One region of the Paenibacillus sp. MABNR03 genome, then DNA from elsewhere that is predicted to be linked to it. Evidence: predicted binding sites of a transcription regulator. Region 1 holds the regulator's gene; each other region holds the start of a gene.
What was found. Region 1 encodes NrdR, which represses ribonucleotide reductase genes. Its sites were predicted from a motif close to AACACNATATATNGTGTT; they were not measured.
Positions count from the first base shown of each region.

Region 2: the regulator NrdR is predicted to act here: its motif matches at 3,633-3,650, upstream of AAIH57_RS00170 (adenosylcobalamin-dependent ribonucleoside-diphosphate reductase).
Region 3: the regulator NrdR is predicted to act here: its motif matches at 3,405-3,422, upstream of AAIH57_RS21660 (anaerobic ribonucleoside triphosphate reductase).

Region 1 is NZ_JBCIYR010000002.1:1,269,372-1,275,262, reverse strand. It holds gene AAIH57_RS14625 (DUF4179 domain-containing protein) at 1-486, shown strand, start outside; gene AAIH57_RS14620 (formylglycine-generating enzyme family protein) at 558-1,199, opposite strand; partial or broken gene AAIH57_RS14615 (BBE domain-containing protein) at 1,679-1,801, opposite strand; tRNA gene AAIH57_RS14610 (tRNA-Ala) at 2,113-2,185, opposite strand; gene nrdR (transcriptional regulator NrdR) at 2,369-2,836, opposite strand; gene AAIH57_RS14600 (alpha/beta-type small acid-soluble spore protein) at 2,950-3,174, shown strand; gene AAIH57_RS14595 (lytic transglycosylase domain-containing protein) at 3,329-3,892, opposite strand; gene coaE (dephospho-CoA kinase) at 3,889-4,485, opposite strand; gene AAIH57_RS14585 (manganese efflux pump) at 4,495-5,250, opposite strand; gene mutM (DNA-formamidopyrimidine glycosylase) at 5,443-5,891, opposite strand, start outside.
Region 2 is NZ_JBCIYR010000001.1:43,876-49,766, reverse strand. It holds gene AAIH57_RS00175 (acyltransferase family protein) at 1-324, opposite strand, end outside; gene AAIH57_RS00170 (adenosylcobalamin-dependent ribonucleoside-diphosphate reductase) at 919-3,570, opposite strand; gene AAIH57_RS00165 (DEAD/DEAH box helicase) at 3,904-5,664, shown strand; gene AAIH57_RS00160 (YqhG family protein) at 5,667-5,891, shown strand, end outside.
Region 3 is NZ_JBCIYR010000004.1:424,201-430,091, forward strand. It holds gene AAIH57_RS21650 (methyl-accepting chemotaxis protein) at 1-646, opposite strand, end outside; gene nrdG (anaerobic ribonucleoside-triphosphate reductase activating protein) at 892-1,401, opposite strand; gene AAIH57_RS21660 (anaerobic ribonucleoside triphosphate reductase) at 1,398-3,359, opposite strand; gene AAIH57_RS21665 (histidine kinase dimerization/phospho-acceptor domain-containing protein) at 3,753-5,375, shown strand; gene AAIH57_RS21670 (aldo/keto reductase family protein) at 5,565-5,891, shown strand, end outside.

The DNA of each region.
Region 1 (5,891 bases):
TATGTTTCCCTTGAAGGTACAGTGAATCCTAACCAAACAGAACTGCGATTTGAGCAGACGGACTCACTCCTGATGGATGTTTGCTCTTTGTCCAACAAACCCATGACCTTGATCGCGAAGGATCGAGTAGATGAACATGCTGGAAGCCAGGCTTCTATCCGTCTAACGGATATCTCTACTCAGCCACAAACAATAGCGAGTGATTACGAAGGATTCCGTTTGAGTTGGACGTATTATCTCAAGGACGGTAACCTGTATGTTGAGTCCTTCAGCCCGGACACTACATTTGGCGGAATTAATCAATCCTATTTCCTTGAACAGGGAGACAAGCATTACTTAGCGCCGCTATATTTTAATGATTCGGATAATAAACATACGGAAGTGTACAAAGATTTTAAGGGTGAAAATATAGATCTGTATGTATGGAACTATACAACCAAAAAGCCGGATGAAGAATTACGAATTCCACTCACAAGCAATAAGTAGTTTCTAAAAAAACTTTATATAAAAATGCAGTCCACATGGAAAATGCCCTTGTACAAGGGCATTTTTAGTTTTCATGTTCGAGCAAGGCGAAAGCCCAGATCATCAATGCCAAAGGTAGGGTGGCTTCGACGTCGGCACGTCGAGCCGCAACCTCTGGCCTCTTCTGCCCAGCTGCCACCACGGAACACACGGTAGGAACCATACACCTCTTCATCATACTGATCCCAGCACCACTCCCAGACGTTCCCAAGCATATCGTAGAGCCCCCACGCATTCGCTTCCTTTGTACCGACCTCGTGGACCCTTCCTTGCGAATTCTCCTCAAACCAGGCGATGTCATTCAGCTCTCCATAACGATAACCGCTGGTGCCAGCCTTACACGCATACTGCCACTCCGCTTCCGTAGGGAGACGATAACCATCTGCTCCCAAGTTACGAGCAACTCTCTCCCTATCTTGGCTGACTTTGTAATATTCTTGTAGCCCTAGTTGCTGGGATAACAAATTACAAAAGAGAATCGCTTCATTCCATGAAACATTGGTAACCGGTGAGAGGGGATGATTATTTCGCTCAGCGCTCCTTTGCACAATAGAATGGTATAACTCATTCGTCACTGGAATCGAGGCAAGCCAAAAGGAATTGACATCAACCGTCCATGTCTTTTTAATCCGATCGTCTCGTAATCCAACACTTCCTGCAGGGATCTGAACCATTGGGTAATGTGCAGCATGATGACCTTCATTGAACAAGATGTCTCCTCCTCTTTATGTTCCAGATCCTCTCACTTTTCTGTAGTGAAGCTCCAGACGTAGCTCTCAGCAATGTAGCGGTTGTCCGCATTGTGATCGTGGGTACGCCGTCTATTCGAAAAAACTCAAGCCAATAACTATTGCCATCAGCACATTAGCGGCACTATATGTATTTTTAAAGGAGAATTATACTGTCATGTTACCGTAATCAAAAATTTCAGGCTATACCCTGGAGATCAACAGTATAACTTTTTGCTATCACTTTCTGCAAATTGTGGGACCACTGCTTAGATCTCCTTAGGATGTTATGAGCGAGTTCTCCACGTTCAGGACTCCAGTTCTAAAAGATCATCTTTGTTTGATCACAGAACTGAAGTCCGCATTACTGAACAGGGACGCTTTTTTCTCGGATGCATGGATACTGCTACAGATGAATCAAAATGTTATCTAGCCCTTGTGTACCCTGCCGGAGTGATACTTTGTGGATTATTGAACACATTTTTCGGGTCATATTTGGCTTTTACTCTCCGTAATCTGGCATAGTTAGCTCCATAATAAACCTGCCCTTAAAATGGGAATTATTTGAAACATGTCATGAAGAATGAACGCATTAGAGAGGAGGAGATTTTGCAGGCAGCATGAAATCATGGGATTTCTTCCATGCACCAGGTGGAGAGCTGTAGTATTGGAACCCGATGGCTCCTTAACTGTGATGAAAACGTCAGATTTTCAATACCGTGAGATTTTTAATAACATTAAAGAACGAGAAGATTAGAACATTAGATTATAAGTTGCTACAAAAGCTCTTGAACAATCTGTACACACAAAAACCCGCCAGACACTCGGAAATCCTTGTGTTTAGCGGGTTCTTTAGTTATGGAGCCTAGGGGGATCGAACCCCTGACCTCATCGCTGCCAGCGATGCGCTCTCCCAGCTGAGCTAAGGCCCCACATTACATTAAGATGCTTGTCAATTTCTGCAGCAGTTCCGCAGGCGACTCCTATATCATATAAAATGCAGCATTAGCTGTCAACAACTTTTTAAGAACGCAAAGTGTTTGGAGAAGAACAACCTCTTGGAATGGCTACTCGTGTCAAAAGCTCAGACTGCTCTTCTCCCATGATCCACTTCTCTAATCTTCGAGATCCTCTTTGGACAACAACGATTTCAATTCCTTCATGAACATATTGATGTCTTTGAATTGGCGATACACGGATGCAAAACGTACGTAGGCCACTTCATCAACCGGAAACAGCTGCTCCATCAACAGTTCACCAATCTGACGACTCTCAACTTCAGCTTCAGCTGTGTTCCGCAGTGACTTCTCCACCTCGGAAACCATCATCTCCAGCTTCTCTACAGAGACTGGTCGTTTCTCACAAGCCCGAATCAGACCACGGAGAATCTTGTCACGACTAAACTCTTCCCGGCTGCCGTCTTTCTTGATGACGATCAGTGGTGTCTCTTCCACCATTTCAAATGTTGTAAAGCGGCGACTGCACTGCTCGCATTCACGACGGCGGCGGATTGATTTGGATTCATTGGCTGGCCGTGAATCCAGCACCTTTGTGCCTAGGTAGGCGCAATAAGGACATTTCAATTCAGATCACTTCCCATGTTTTACTTTTACCACTAATTCCCTGAAACATCTAGTTATGAAAATCGCATTGAAGACACATAATACTTTTACCAACCGCGAGGAGGTGAACAGCAATGGCCCAAAACAGCAACGGTAACTCCAACAACTTGGTAGTAACTCGCGCTTCCGCAGCACTGGAGCAATTGAAATATGAAGTTGCTCAAGAACTCGGAATCAGCATCCCACAAGACGGATACCAAGGTAACATGACTTCTTACGAGAACGGTTCGATCGGTGGATACATCACGAAACGTCTGGTAACAATTGCAGAACAGCAATTGGCTGGTCAATACCAATAATCTCTGCATCGTAATATGTTACACAGAGGAGCATGGAGCGGCCGGTGATTCACCGGCCTGCTCTGTGCTTTTGCTTTTCAATTTAGCTCATAGAAGATAATCGAATTAGACTGATATACTTTTGACTACTTCGACAAATGCTTGCTGTCCGTCTTCAGAACGTATTATAGATCTTTACATACTGATTATAATAATAAATGACTCGTTGTACATAGTGCCGGGTTTCTCCAAAAGGAATATCCTTGACCGTTTCGAAGGAACCGTCCCACACACCATCTCTAAGCCACCCGCTGACTTTGCCTGGTCCGGCATTATATGCGGCAATCATTGCCGTCTCATTGCCATCAAACTGTTCTGAGAGGTTACGGAGGTACCATGTTCCAAGCTGGATGTTCCTTTCAGGCTCGTGCTTCAGTTCCTCCAGCGATGTCCCCGGAATTTTAGCCTGCTCCATGATCCAGTTTGCTGTATCCGGCATCAGCTGCATCAGCCCGATGGCACCTCTTCTGGATTCCTTGCTGGTTTTAAAATTGGTCTCCACCTTAATGATGGAAGCGATAAGAAAAGGGTCGACCTCATAGCTCTGAGATTGGGCACGAATCTCTTCCTTATAATGAATCGGATAAAACCACGCCATCCAGTTTGTATTCAGGAACAGCACCAATACAAATGAAACAAACATCAACAGCAGTACCCGTTTCTTGCGCAGTAACCTCATATCAAACCCTTACGATGCAAAAATGAAATAACCTGCTGCTCCGTATCCGACCATAAGCCGCTGTTGTCAATAACCACATCAGCACGCTGCTTCTTATGTTCAATATCCATCTGCGCATTAATACGAGCCTCGGCCTCGGCCTCTGTCATTCCATCCCTTTTGATCAGTCGCTCCCGCTGCACGGATCTCGGGACGTATACAACCATAACCTCATCGAAGCCTTTTTCCAAACCGGATTCAAACAATAAAGGAATATCTGATACCACAAGCTTGTCCGGATAGGCCTTTTCATATGCAGCAGCACGCTCCCGCATCTCCTGACGTATAGCCGGATGTGTAATTGCCTCGAGAGCTTTGCGCTCATCCGGATTCTGAAACACTATGCTTCCCAGCTTTTTCCGATCCAGTGTCCCATCCTCATTCAATATGGCTTGTCCAAACCGCTTTACAGCGGCAGCCAAGACGGGATGCCCGGGCATCATGACCTCCCGGGCAATCACGTCTGCATCGATCAGCAGCGCTCCCTTACTGGCAAGTAGGGCGGAAACACTGCTCTTTCCCGTTGCGATCCCGCCGGTTAAGCCAATATTCATCGTTTCACCTCATAACAGCTTCATTATTCCCATAATCATTAACAACAACGCAGGCAGCACAGACAGCCTCTTCATCCAGCGCAGAGCTGCAAAACGCAATCCGACTTTCATGCCCAGTAACAGAAATGCACCACTGAACAATGCGATGACAAGCGCAGTCCACAATGTGGGGAAACCCAGCAAAGCGGCTCCAAGTCCTGCACCGAAAGCGTCCAGTGACAGAGCAATTCCCAGCCACATCGCCTCCTGGGCGGAGATGCTGCCTGAATTGTCCATATCCGCTTTGGAAGGACTGCGCAAGATTTGAATAACGACACCTAACTTCCGCAGCTCCAGTGTAAATACCATTCGTTCCAGGGACCCGCCAGATACAGATTGTTCAAGCTCAAGCGCTAGCACCTGATTTTTCCCTTTGACCAGTCTATCATCTGTCGTCTGCCCTCTGCCCCCATTTTCTTCCGTCCCAGCATCCGATTCAAGTCGATCTTTCCCTTGCTTTCGGATCAGCTGTATCAATGACCACGCGCCAATACCAATCAGAATAACTGCACCAACGATCGAAGCCACATCAGGAGATACCACATGGGATAATAGAACGCCAACCTGCATAGACAGGCCAATGACCAATCCCGAACAAATGGAGATTACAGCAATGGATAACAGCGGGATCTTCGTCCTGCGCAGCCCGTATGTAATCCCAACACCAAAACCATCTAAACTAAGCGCCAAAGCAAGCGCCAGCAATGAAATAAAATGATGCAGCACCCCGGATTCCTCCCCTGTGCGGGAACTCATTTTAACCTACCGTTTCAAGTAGGTATTCGCCCGCTTATTCTGCCATATCAGTATATGGAGGGAGTAATCCATGGGTGCTACGTTTTAATCATTTCGTTCATTTGATACAAATTCAAGCCGTTAGTGTGTAAACGACAATTTCAATTTGTATCTTCATTGGTTTTAGTTTAGTGGTTGGCACTTCGGACAGTAATGCGTCCCGCGACCACCAACAACACTTTTCTCAATTAATGTACCACATGTTGTACAAGGCTCGGATTTACGTCCATAGATTTTCAGTTGGTGCTGAAACATACCCATCTCGCCTTGTCCATTAACATACGATTTGATGGAAGATCCACCTGCATTCACGGCATCCTGCAGCGTAGCTACAATCGCCTCGTGCAGCACCGTTAATTGGGCTTCGGTCAACGTCTTGGCAATGGTTTCAGGGTGAATGCCTGCGCGAAAAAGGGCTTCGTCCACATAAATATTCCCGATGCCAACGACATATGCCTGATTTAACAACACAGCCTTGATTTTGGTTGTCCGTTTGCCAACAGCATCACGAAAGGCTGCCACTGTAAATGCCGGATCCAGCGGTTCCAAACCAAGCTTGAGCAAAGGTTTAG
Region 2 (5,891 bases), on a different contig from region 1:
CCCACGCAGGGCAGCAAGCCGGGAAGGATCTGTGAAGAGCAGCCAAACCATTACAACTGCTGTCACGGTGAGCATGCCAGGCACCAAGCGCCTGATTCTGCGCATCCAAAAATCACCGAGTGAAATGCGCCCATGTTCCTGCCATTGGGACACAAGAATATCCGTAATCAGGTAACCTGATAAAACAAAGAAGATGCCAACACCGAGCAAACCGCCGGGAATAAAACTCAAATTCAGATGATACGCAACTACAGCAAGCACGGCAATGGCCCGCAAGCCATCCAGTCCGTTCATATGACGCCTGCTTTTCAACGTTTGTGACATGAGCGCCCCTCCTTGTTGCTGGTTGACATCATTGGTGTATGGGGCGATTGCAAATCATCTACGCTTCTCATTGTGTTTCTGGTTGTCATTAACATACGTATTGCACCTTTCGTCATTCATTTCCAATATATCGTTCAACACTCACGCTTAGCATTATACGCTCAAGCGCAGCGAGATAAATTACAGTAGTAGTTACAAAGCGATGAAACGATGTAACCTTTCCTGCCAGCTTATATAGCTGTAAAATCATACTCCAAAATTGTCGTTTAATACAGTCTTTTTCTTCGACTGGGTAATATTACCTCACTGGCAAATCAAAACAAAAAAAGCTGCCCACTTACTCAGCAGCACTAACCATTATAAACCTATCCCGTGACTGATTGAAAGTTTTGCTCATAAATGCTTCTGCGTGCCTAGGACCCTGGGTGTGAAACGGATGAATCTTCTCTTCAGTCCCATCATCACGTATGCGATATATTGGAACGTACGGAATACAAGTGGTTATTTCATGACTTTGTACTCATTTAGCAAACAGGCAAAAAAGCGGCCAAGAATCTGCCCGCTTTTTTACTGAAGATATGTGCATGTCTTCCATCAACTGCATTTGCTATAACCACAATTGCTGCACGTCTTGCAGCCTTCCATATTAATCAGAGATGCTGATCCGCAAGAAGGACATAAATCCCTGGACTCGCCAAAGGTGCTTCGTTCTTCGCCACCATTCTTTTTCTCCTGCAGCCCAACATCCCCTTCTTTCGAACTCCCGATAGCAAACGGATCATTGACTTGTATTGAATCGGCCTCGTGTACCTCAGCTGTGCTCTGTACGTGACTCTCGAGCGCTTTGGCCACTGCGTCTGCGATGGACTCGACCCGGTTCACTCCGAAGCCGATTGCTCCCGAGCCTCCGATGCCTTTTAAATGTTTGATCAACAGCTCCACTTTATGTCCATGGTCACCGTATCGCAGGAACAGGGAGCAAACTCTTCCGAGCGCTTCAGCCATGGCGAATACATCTGATCCAGCTTTACCCACGTTCAGGAAGATCTCCGCCGGAATGCCGTCCAGGTCGTTAATCGTAATGTATGCCATGCCAAATGGTGTATTAATTTTATACGTTGCACCGCGCAGCACCTGTGGACGGCTCTTGTATTGTTTATCCAGCACTTTGGCAGAAGACGAGGAATTCACGGATGTCTTGCCTTCCGGCTCTGTCACCGCAGACCCTGAAGGAAGGGTGCTGGCCATCGTTGCTGCAGTCTCCTCTTTTGCCCCCTTTGTCTCGCTGCTTGCTTCAATCTTTGTCTCTTCCTTCTTCGTCGTGGACAGGACCTGTACATCACGGCTGCCATCCCGGTAGATCGTTACACCCTTACAACCCAAATCGAAGGCAAGCTCATACAACTGTGCCGTATCTTCCACGGTAAAATCAGCCGGGCAGTTGGCTGTTTTTGAAATGGAGCTATCGACCCATTGCTGAATCGCGGCCTGTACCCGGATGTGATTTTCTGCTGACAGATCCATCGCTGTCACATAATAATCGGGCAATTCCTCACCAGGGTGTTCATCCAGCCACTCCTGCGCAATCGGGACAAACTGCTCGTCATAACCGAGCCGGCTTTGGCGGAAATATTTAAAAGCAAAATACGGTTCAATCCCTGTTGACGTACCCACCATCGTTCCGGTGCTCCCTGTTGGGGCCTGCGTGATCAGTGTTACGTTACGAATGCCTTGTTTGCGGATGGCCTCTCCCACTTCGGGATAGGTCTCGACCATTTTTTTCATAAATCCGCTCTGTAAGTACGGTTCCACCTCAAAGGCCGGGAAAGCGCCTTTCTCTGCCGCAATATCTGCTGATGCGAGATATGCCTCTCTCGCAATGAAACCATACAGTTTATCCAAAAATTCAAGCGATTCCGGACTGCCGTACCGGATGCGCAGCTTGATCATCAGCTCTGCCAGTCCCATCGTGCCAAGTCCAACCCGACGCTCCCGCTGCTGATTCTTTTTATTTTCTTCAAAATGATAAGGCGTTGCATCGATCACATTGTCCAAAAATCTCGCCGAGATGCGTGTTGTCTCCGCCAGATCCCTCCACGCCACATCATGACTGGCCTCATCATAAAATTTGGATAAGTTAATGGCCGACAGATTGCACACACCCCATCCCGGCAGGCCCTGTTCCCCGCATGGATTCGTACATATGATCGGATTAAAATACCAACTGTTCGACATCTGGTTGTAATACTCCATAAATACAACCCCAGGTTCCGCTGATTTCCAGGCCGATTCAATAATCGTATGCCATATTTCCCTCGCTTTCACTGTACGGTAATGGATTACCGGGTGCCCGGCCTCTTTCCATTGCTGCAGGTCCCCGTCCCACTCGGTGTCATAATCCGGATCGCTCGTATCCGGAAAAACAAGCTGCCAGTCGCCGTCCTGCTTGACGGCCTCCATAAATGCGTTGCTTACACACACCGAGAGATTGGCATTGGTGACCTGGCCCATCGTTTGTTTGACTGTAATAAAATCCATGACATCCGGATGCCAATCGTTCATCATCAGCATGAGCGCTCCGCGGCGGCTGCCACCCTGCTCGATCAATCCCGTGGTATAACTGAACAAACCGCCCCAGGATACCGAACCACTGGAAGATCCATTCACCCCTTTTACAACTGCACGACGCGGACGGAGTGACGACAGGTTGATGCCGACTCCGCCACCGCGAGCCATAATCTCCGTCATTTCAGTCAACGTTTTCATGATGCCACCTCTGCTGTCCTCAGGAGATGGAATGACGTAACAATTGAAAAGGGTCAATTCGTCGCTTGCACCTGCACCAGCAGCAATTCGGCCCCCAGGCACCAGCTTCCAATCATCCAATACAGCGCGGAACTTGGATTCCCATTTTTGCTGCTCTTCAGGAGTAGACTCCACCGAGGCCATCGCTTTCGCCAGGCGATCCCACATCTCCTCCGGTGTTCTTTCTATATTCAACGTAAGCTTCTCCGCTTCCGTCTGGATCATATCTCCGCTGCGGGTTTTCACCTTCACCATCTGACCTTGACGTTCGATGATTTCGCCTACTTCTTTTGTTGGAAACTTGGGATCATCTTTGGTCAGGACGAGTACAACATCTCCTGCCTTGGCATGGTTCGGATCGGCATCCTTCCAGGCGTATCGGTCCAAAAATATTTTTTCACTGAGTCCTACCAGCTTGTGCGACAATTTGTTCGTAGTCATTATGATTGACAGCCTCCCCATAAATCCCATTTCATTTTCCACTATGCAATAAAATATGCCTTAACACCACATATAGTGATTTATATCCAGTATAGTACACCATATATTGATTTTCCATGTGACTTTTGTCATAGTCAGTCTTCCAATTTGCTATGTACTCGGACAAGCTCTTTCTTACGCCATCAGACGCTGTTATTCTGAATTTGTGAATTTTTTGGGCATAAAAGGCAGATTTCGCACCTTATTTGGAGCCTGGTTATGAACTGCCCCTCATTCGTCCATACTATAACCTACGAATAAAACGTCATCATGTATGGCAGGGGAGGCATCACCATGAACCGGAAACATCCGCTTCACATGAATCAACCTGCAGCTGAACTGCCCGTTCCGCTTGAATTCGATCGCAGCTGGTTGACACAGCTGGAGTCACGACTCGATAAGGGCGGACCTTGGGGGGATTACAGACTCTTTCAGCTTGGCATTCAGGCAGAAGAGACCAATCTGATTCCCAACTTTGATGAAATACAGTGTTTGAAGCATTTGCAGGGGCTCACCCCGCTTCCACACCAGCTGGACACTGCACGCAAGGTATTATTTGAAATGTCAGGCCGTGCCATTCTAGCCGATGAGGTCGGACTGGGAAAAACGATAGAAGCAGGTCTGATTTTAAAAGAATATATGGTCCGTGGTCTCGTATCCAAGGTGCTCATTCTCGTTCCTGCATCCCTTGTACTTCAGTGGGTTCGAGAGCTGAATTCGAAGTTTGGCATTCCAGCAGTTGCACAGAAAAAGGCCTATTCCTGGCAAAATGAAGTTGTCGTGGCTTCCATGGATACTGCGAAGCGAGATCCACATAAGGACATTTTGCTGAACACGGACTATGACATGATTATTATTGATGAAGCCCATAAGCTCAAAAATAAAAAAACGACAAACTACCAGTTCATGCTGAAACTGCGCAAAAAATATTGTCTGCTGCTGACCGCAACCCCCGTTCAGAATGACATGAGCGAGCTGTTTAATCTGATTAATCTGCTGAAACCGGGCCAGCTTGGTCGTCAGGGCGACTTTGCAGCCAACTTTGTCGTGGATAAACGCGTTCCGAAAAATCAGGAGCAGCTCAAGGACGAATTGTCCAAAGTCATGATCCGCAATCGCCGCGGCGAAGGTCCGGTACAGTTCACCAAACGGAACGTCTCCAACGTGAATTTGCAGCTATCGCCTGAAGAACAGGCTTTATATGATGGTGTGACCTCTTTTGTTAAAGACCAGTATCAGGAAGCCGGAGGAAACTTGAGCAGCATGCTTTCTCTCGTCACGTTACAGCGGGAAGTGTGCAGCAGCCGGGATGCTGTTTTCGTTACACTGGTCAATCTGTCCAAGAAACTCCCGCTGGACTCCCCGCTCCGGGACAAGATCTGGGAACTGGTTGCCCATATCAAGGCCATTAAGGAAAATACAAAAGCCGAGAAAACGATGGAACTGATTCGCAACATGAATGAGAAGGTCATCATTTTCACCGAGTACCGGGCCACGCAGGAGTATTTGCTGAATTACTTCCGCAACAACGGACTAACCGCTGTTCCCTATCGGGGCGGTATGAACCGGGGAAAAAAGGACTGGATGATGGACCTGTTCCGCGGCCGTGTCCAAGCGATGATTGCAACCGAGGCTGGCGGCGAGGGCATCAATCTCCAATTTTGCCATCACATGATCAATTTCGACCTGCCCTGGAATCCCATGCGGGTGGAGCAGCGGATTGGCCGGGTACACCGGTTGGGACAGCAAAATGATGTGAATATCTACAATCTGTCAACGACAGGCACCATTGAGGAACATATCCTGAATTTGCTGCATGAAAAGATCAATATGTTCGAAATGGTCATTGGCGGACTGGATGTCATTCTGGAACGACTCGAGAAAAAAGAATCCATCGAAAAGAGTCTGTATAAAATCATGCTCGAATCCCAAAACGAAGAAGACATTCGTCGCAAAATGGATTCACTTGGGCAATCGCTGAATTCCATTCAGCGTGAAGTCGCCGATGAAGTTCCGTCTGTTTCCCTTCTGGATCTGGGCAAAGGAGGACACTAACCATGACCATGTCATCTCATGAAGTTCAAACTTATGTGACTACCTATCTCGAAGCGATGGATTGTCAGATTATGGAGCGATCCCCTGCACATATAACAGTGAAACTCTCGCCTGAAGCGGATAAGGCTCTAACCAACCGTCCCTATTATTGGGGGTTTGTGGAGCGAACCGGTGCTCCGGCTGAAACGATGTCCTTTACGTTCGTATTTGACCCTGCAGCCCATCAG
Region 3 (5,891 bases), on a different contig from region 1:
GGGTGGTTGCTTCTTTGGTGTCCACGGACAGTTTACGGATTTCCTTGGCAACGACGCCGAATCCTGCACCCGCTTCACCTACACGAGCCGCCTCGATGGCCGCATTCAGCCCTAGCAGATTGGTTTGTTCCGAGATCTCTCGAATGAAGCTGGCTACCTGAGTGACGTTCCCTGATTTCTGCACAGCTTCTCTGGAATTATTCCGGATTTCTTCTGTGGTGGCACTCAGTTCTTCGGAGTGTGCAGCCACATGCTGGACACTGTCAATGAGCTGGTTGGTCAGCTGCTCGGTCGCCTCCATGAGCTGTTGTAGCTGTGCCTGATCATCCATGCTGTAGAGCAGATTGAAGATGGCGATGACTTCACCCTGTTCATTTTTGATCGGAAGGTAGGACACATCAAACGGAACACCGAACAATTCTTTGGGATAATGATCAAATTGTTTCTCCGTACTGCCTTTCAGATCGGCAAAATCACGATTGGCTTCAAGCAGAGGGTCCCCCGCTTTGAATTCCAATTGCTTTAACGACTCTCCTGCAGAAAAGTATAGGAATTTTTCGCGATCAATAATGGAAAGGGTTACATCCTGACGTATGGTATCGCGGAAAAACGGCATGCATGTAATTAATGCTTGAATAATATCCATAACTGGGTCATAGCCTCCTGAGATGTATAATATAGAAAAGTGTTAAGGTTTATTTTAGTAACCACCTATATATTATATCGACATGTAATCAAGATCTGAGTAGCAAAAAAGAAAAATATTCCCGTTCAAAAAAGACACGAATCTCAGGATCCGTGTCTTTTGAATGGAAATGTAAGGTTCGATGATACTGTGGATATGAGGTCAGAGTAGAATATCATCTTCATTTAATGGAAAGAAAACAACCGTCACAATGCATCCATCTCGAGTGTAACAATCCTATTTTCCCTTAACGTTGCCTGCACATCAACCAATCGCTGATTGCGGCTCCCCCGAAAAGGTAAAGACACATCACGCTCAGCGGCCACATAAGGGCCGTCTATAATGACATCGCACAGTCCCGCCAGCTCCGCCCGTACAGGATCAGCAACAAGCTCTTCATAGAGAAATCCCGTATACGCCCACACTGTCTGACCAGGGCACGCTGCGCGAAAACGGCGAACCAAGGGGATGCATTGCTCAGCCGAGAAAAAAGGATCGCCTCCGCATAGCGTAATCCCGTCCAGTAGGGGGTGGGCAGTGACTTCACGCAAAATCTGCTGCTGCCGTTCCTCGGTAAACTGCTCCCCTGACCGGAAACTCCATGAATCCGGACTGAAGCATCCCGGACAGGCGTGGCGGCAACCGCTGATAAAGATGACAGCTCGCAGACCGGGACCTTCATTCACGGACTCGGGAATATAACCGTACAGATTCACTTATGTTTCACCCGGTCCCGGACTTCAGCTTGCTTCGCGGAATTGAAACGCACCTTGTAATCGCCGGTAAGATAACCGGTGACCCGGCGCAATCGCTGAAAGTGTACATGGTTTTCATGTGCTTCACAACCTGGGCACACATCTCCGATGACACCCTCATACCCACACGAAGGACAGCGGTCAATGGGGTGATTAATGGAGAAGTAACCGATATCCTGTGCCAGTGCATATTGTACAATGCGCTGGAAGGCGCTGGTATTGGCCCGTACATTTCCATCCAGTTCAACATAGGAAATGGCTCCGGCATTGCACAGCGTATGGAAGGGCGCCTCCAATTCAATTTTGCGATAGGCTGGCAGTGTGTAATAGACCGGGATGTGAAACGAGTTCGTATAGTATTCACGGTCAGTGACCCCTGGAATGAAGCCATACCGCTCACGATCAATCTTGGTAAACTTGCCGGACAGCCCCTCCGCTGGCGTGGCGAACAATGTAACATTCAGGTTATGCTGTTCACTCATTCGGTCACAGAATTCGCGCATGGTGCGGATGACGTTCAGCGCTTCACGGTGTATATGGGGATCCTGTCCATGATGCCGGCCATACAGGGCCGTCATGCATTCGGCAAGCCCAATGAAACCAATGGACAATGTGCCATGCTTCAACAGTTCAGCCACAGGCTCATCCGGTGCGAGCTGCTCGCCGCCTTCCCACACACCTTCTCTCATCATGAAATCGGATGCCTTGGCAGGCTGTGCCGTTTGAATGCGATAGCGGTGCAGCAGTCCGGAAGCCGCACGGTCCATCACCACTTCCAGTGCTTCATAGAATCCCGTGCGGTCCGCGACAGCCCGTGCCCCCTGGCAGATGCCATAACAAATGCCGAGCTTGACCAGATTGATGGTGTTAAACGACAGGTTGCCCTTACCGCTCTGACGATTTCGTCCGAAACGATCGGCCAGTGTGCGTGTCCGGCATCCCATGGTAGCAATGATGGTATCCGGATCTTCCGGGCGGTAGTAAGGCAGGTTGAATGATGCATCCACGTTGACAAAGTTGGGATACATGCGCCGGGAAGAACAGGTTACGGCAAGGCGAAACAAGTCATAGTTCGGCTCCCCTTGCGCCTGGTTGATTCCCTGTTTGCACTGGAAGATATGCTGTGGAAACACAGGGGTTTCCCCGCCACCGAGGCCGCGGATGGTTCCCTCCAGCAGAGAACGGGATACGAGCCTTCCCTCGGCAGAAGTACATAGTCCATAGTTCAGGGAGGTAAAGGGAATCTGTCCGCCTGCCCGGCTGCTCATGGTGTTCAGGTTATGAATCAGGGATTCGGCAGCCTGTCCAGTCTCAAGCTCTGTCTCTTCACAAGCGAAATCGTAAGCACGTGGGCACGCTTCCCGTGCCTCAAGGCTATCCAAATACAGCTGCTCATCACCGATTAGTGCATGTTCTCCAAGCAGCCGCTGACCCTTACGATAATGCTTGCGGAAGGATCGCTGTACATAAGGAGCAAGATCCCAGTCGATTTTGTTGGCGGAGACCCCGCCGTATTGGCTATTTTGCTGCGATTGAAAAATAATGGCGACCAGTGCCATGGCTGACATAATGGTCTGTGGCGTACGCACGGAACCATTTCCCGTATTAAATCCGGAGGCCAGCAGGCGATCAAACGGAATAAAGATACAATTGGTCGTTCCGAGCGCATACTGATCCAGATCGTGGACATAGAGATCACCGTTTTCCACAGACGCAGCAAGCTCATCCGGGAGCACATGACGAAGAGCATGCCACTTGGCCGTTTCCGAGCCGAGCCTGCTCATTTTGCCGCTGAACGAATCGCCGTTGAGGTTGGCGTTCTCCCTCAGTGTATCCGCGTCTTCTGCGCCAATAATTCGTCTTCCCAGGTCGGATAGTAGATCGGATGCCGATGGAGTGGCATACTCAAGCATGTTCATATCAGGTTCCTCCTAAATGATTTGTTTATGATTTGAATTCAATTAGATACTATATGTAGTTTTACATTATCCATTTATAAACTATATATGGATTTTAGGGTGTGATGATCATCACAACGCTACACTCTCCAGACTGAAGTTAACCGGTATTGATGAATAAAGGTTTTCAAAGTGAATGGGGAAGCGTATAATTTCTATTTATGCTGTGCAGGGGATGAGCGTGTTTACGCTATGATTCTCTTAGACATCTGTGGTGGTAAACATATATGTACATGTTGTGACAATGGATTAAGAAGAAGATTCGACCTTCATATACAGGACAGATTCATTTTTTGATATGGAAATGTAGAACTGCAGCTTAGACTTGAGGGGTGAATCATGGGAACGGTAGGCATGACTAGAGGTTTTTTTGAAAACATACAGGAAGCTGCGTCTCACATCGTGGACGTGTTAAGTGGGGTATTGAAGGTTAATACGATCTTCGTAGCCACCAATGATGGGATGACTAATGTCATTCTTGAAGCATTTAATCGCAGGGAAGAATGGGTCGTCAGAGGCAGCGAACTCCCATTTGAGTCCTCTTACTGCAGTCTGGTACTGCAAGATCCAACACATCATCTGACGATTACGGATACTGCCGCACATCCGCTAACTTGTTCAATGGGTGTAACGAGGGAGCTGGGTAATCGTTTTTTTGTAGGCATCCCCATTATGCGGCGTTCGGGTGAGACATTTGGTACGATTTGTATAATGGATGATCCAGACTATGTGATCAGTGAAGCTGATATGAAAACGTTGAACGCGATGGCCGTGTTTCTTGGGTATGTCGTTGATTTGGAGAGCAATCTGCTCCTGCAGAAACAAAAGCTGAATGACACGGAGCAGCTGAAGCACCAGTTGCAGATCGAGAAGGAACGTGCAGAGTCGGAAGCGATGACGAAGACACAGATGATTGCACTCATGAGCCACGAGATTCGCAACCCGCTCAACGGCATTCTTGGGTTAACCGATCTGATGCGCACACCGGATATGCCTGACGAACATGTGGAGTATGTGAACATGATCGAGACAAGCGGTAACATTCTGCTGTCCCTGCTAAACAATATAATGAACTTCAACATTAATGATACGGGTAAAACGGTAGTCCAGGACGATCCCTTTGATTTGGTTTCCACCATTGAGAATACCGTTTATTTGCATGTTGCTCAGGCCATGGACAAGGGAATTGAACTTGGTTTGAACCTGGAAATGAATATATCTCAGGTGTTCGTGGGAGATGAGGCCAAGATCGGCCAACTGCTCGCAAATGTGCTGAAATACGCCATTGATTCAACCCGTGCAGGTTCTGTACTGGTTAGAGCTCTTGTGGACGGTAATGACTTGGATGAGGTGGGTACTTTATTGCTCCATGTCAAATACACTGGGAGGATGTTGACGTCGGACAAAAATTTGCAGGCATTCAATACGCTGGATGGAAAGTTCAGCATCCAGAAGCTTGTGGGTACTAATCTCGGTTTGGCCGTCAGCCAAAATCTTGCCATTCTCATGCATGGTCATATTGAGGTAAACAGCTTGGGAGAAGAGGAAACGGAATTCCAAATCAGGCTGCCGCTGATCAGACACTGGGAACTTCCGCAGCTTGCAAGCATTCAGCAGCGATTGAAAGGCAAGAGGGTTCTGCTTGTCAAAGCACCCGACATCTTGCAGGGGGTATCTTCCCTCATGCGCAGATGGCAGATGGATGTTCACATGACTTCAGACTCGGAGCAGGCACATCAATGGATGGATGAGGGACTTGAGCCTGACGTTGCCGTGATCGATATGGGATTACACCAAGCGCATGCTGTCAAGTTAGTGCACGAATTGAAGAGCAGCGCAAAACAACTCCCGACCATCATTCTGGTACCGTACGGATTGCATATCGATCCGCATGAGGCGGGAATCGTTGATGCTGTTTTGACCAAGCCGGTGAGACAGTTGGATTTATTAAACGCGCTGAGCGCAATATTGCATTGAGCATAATAAGATTACATGGCGCACCTGAGCAGGTGCGTTTTTTATTGCTGGTAGGAAGAGGCACCCCGAACAATTCAATTTACTAAATTACCATTTTCTTCGTCAAAGTCCTTTTCATCCACGCTGGTTACGTTACAATAGAAAAGTAACGATCATAACTACATAACCATAGAGGAGGATGTGCATTCAATGGAATACCGCAGATTGGGTGGAAGCGGACTGAAAGTAAGCGAGATCAGCTTGGGCAGCTGGCTGACGTACGGAGGGTATGTGGAGCGTGAAAATGCGGTGAAGTCGATTGAAGCCGCATTCGATGAAGGCATCAACTTTTTTGATACAGCGAATGTATATGAGCGTGGCGCGGCAGAAGAACTGCTCGGGCAGACTTTGAAAGCGTATTCCCGTGACTCCTATGTTCTCGCAACCAAAGTATTTGGCAAAATGGGAGACGGTCCGAATGACCAGGGCTTATCCCGCAAACATATTAAGGAGCAATGTGATGCCAGCTTGAAGCGT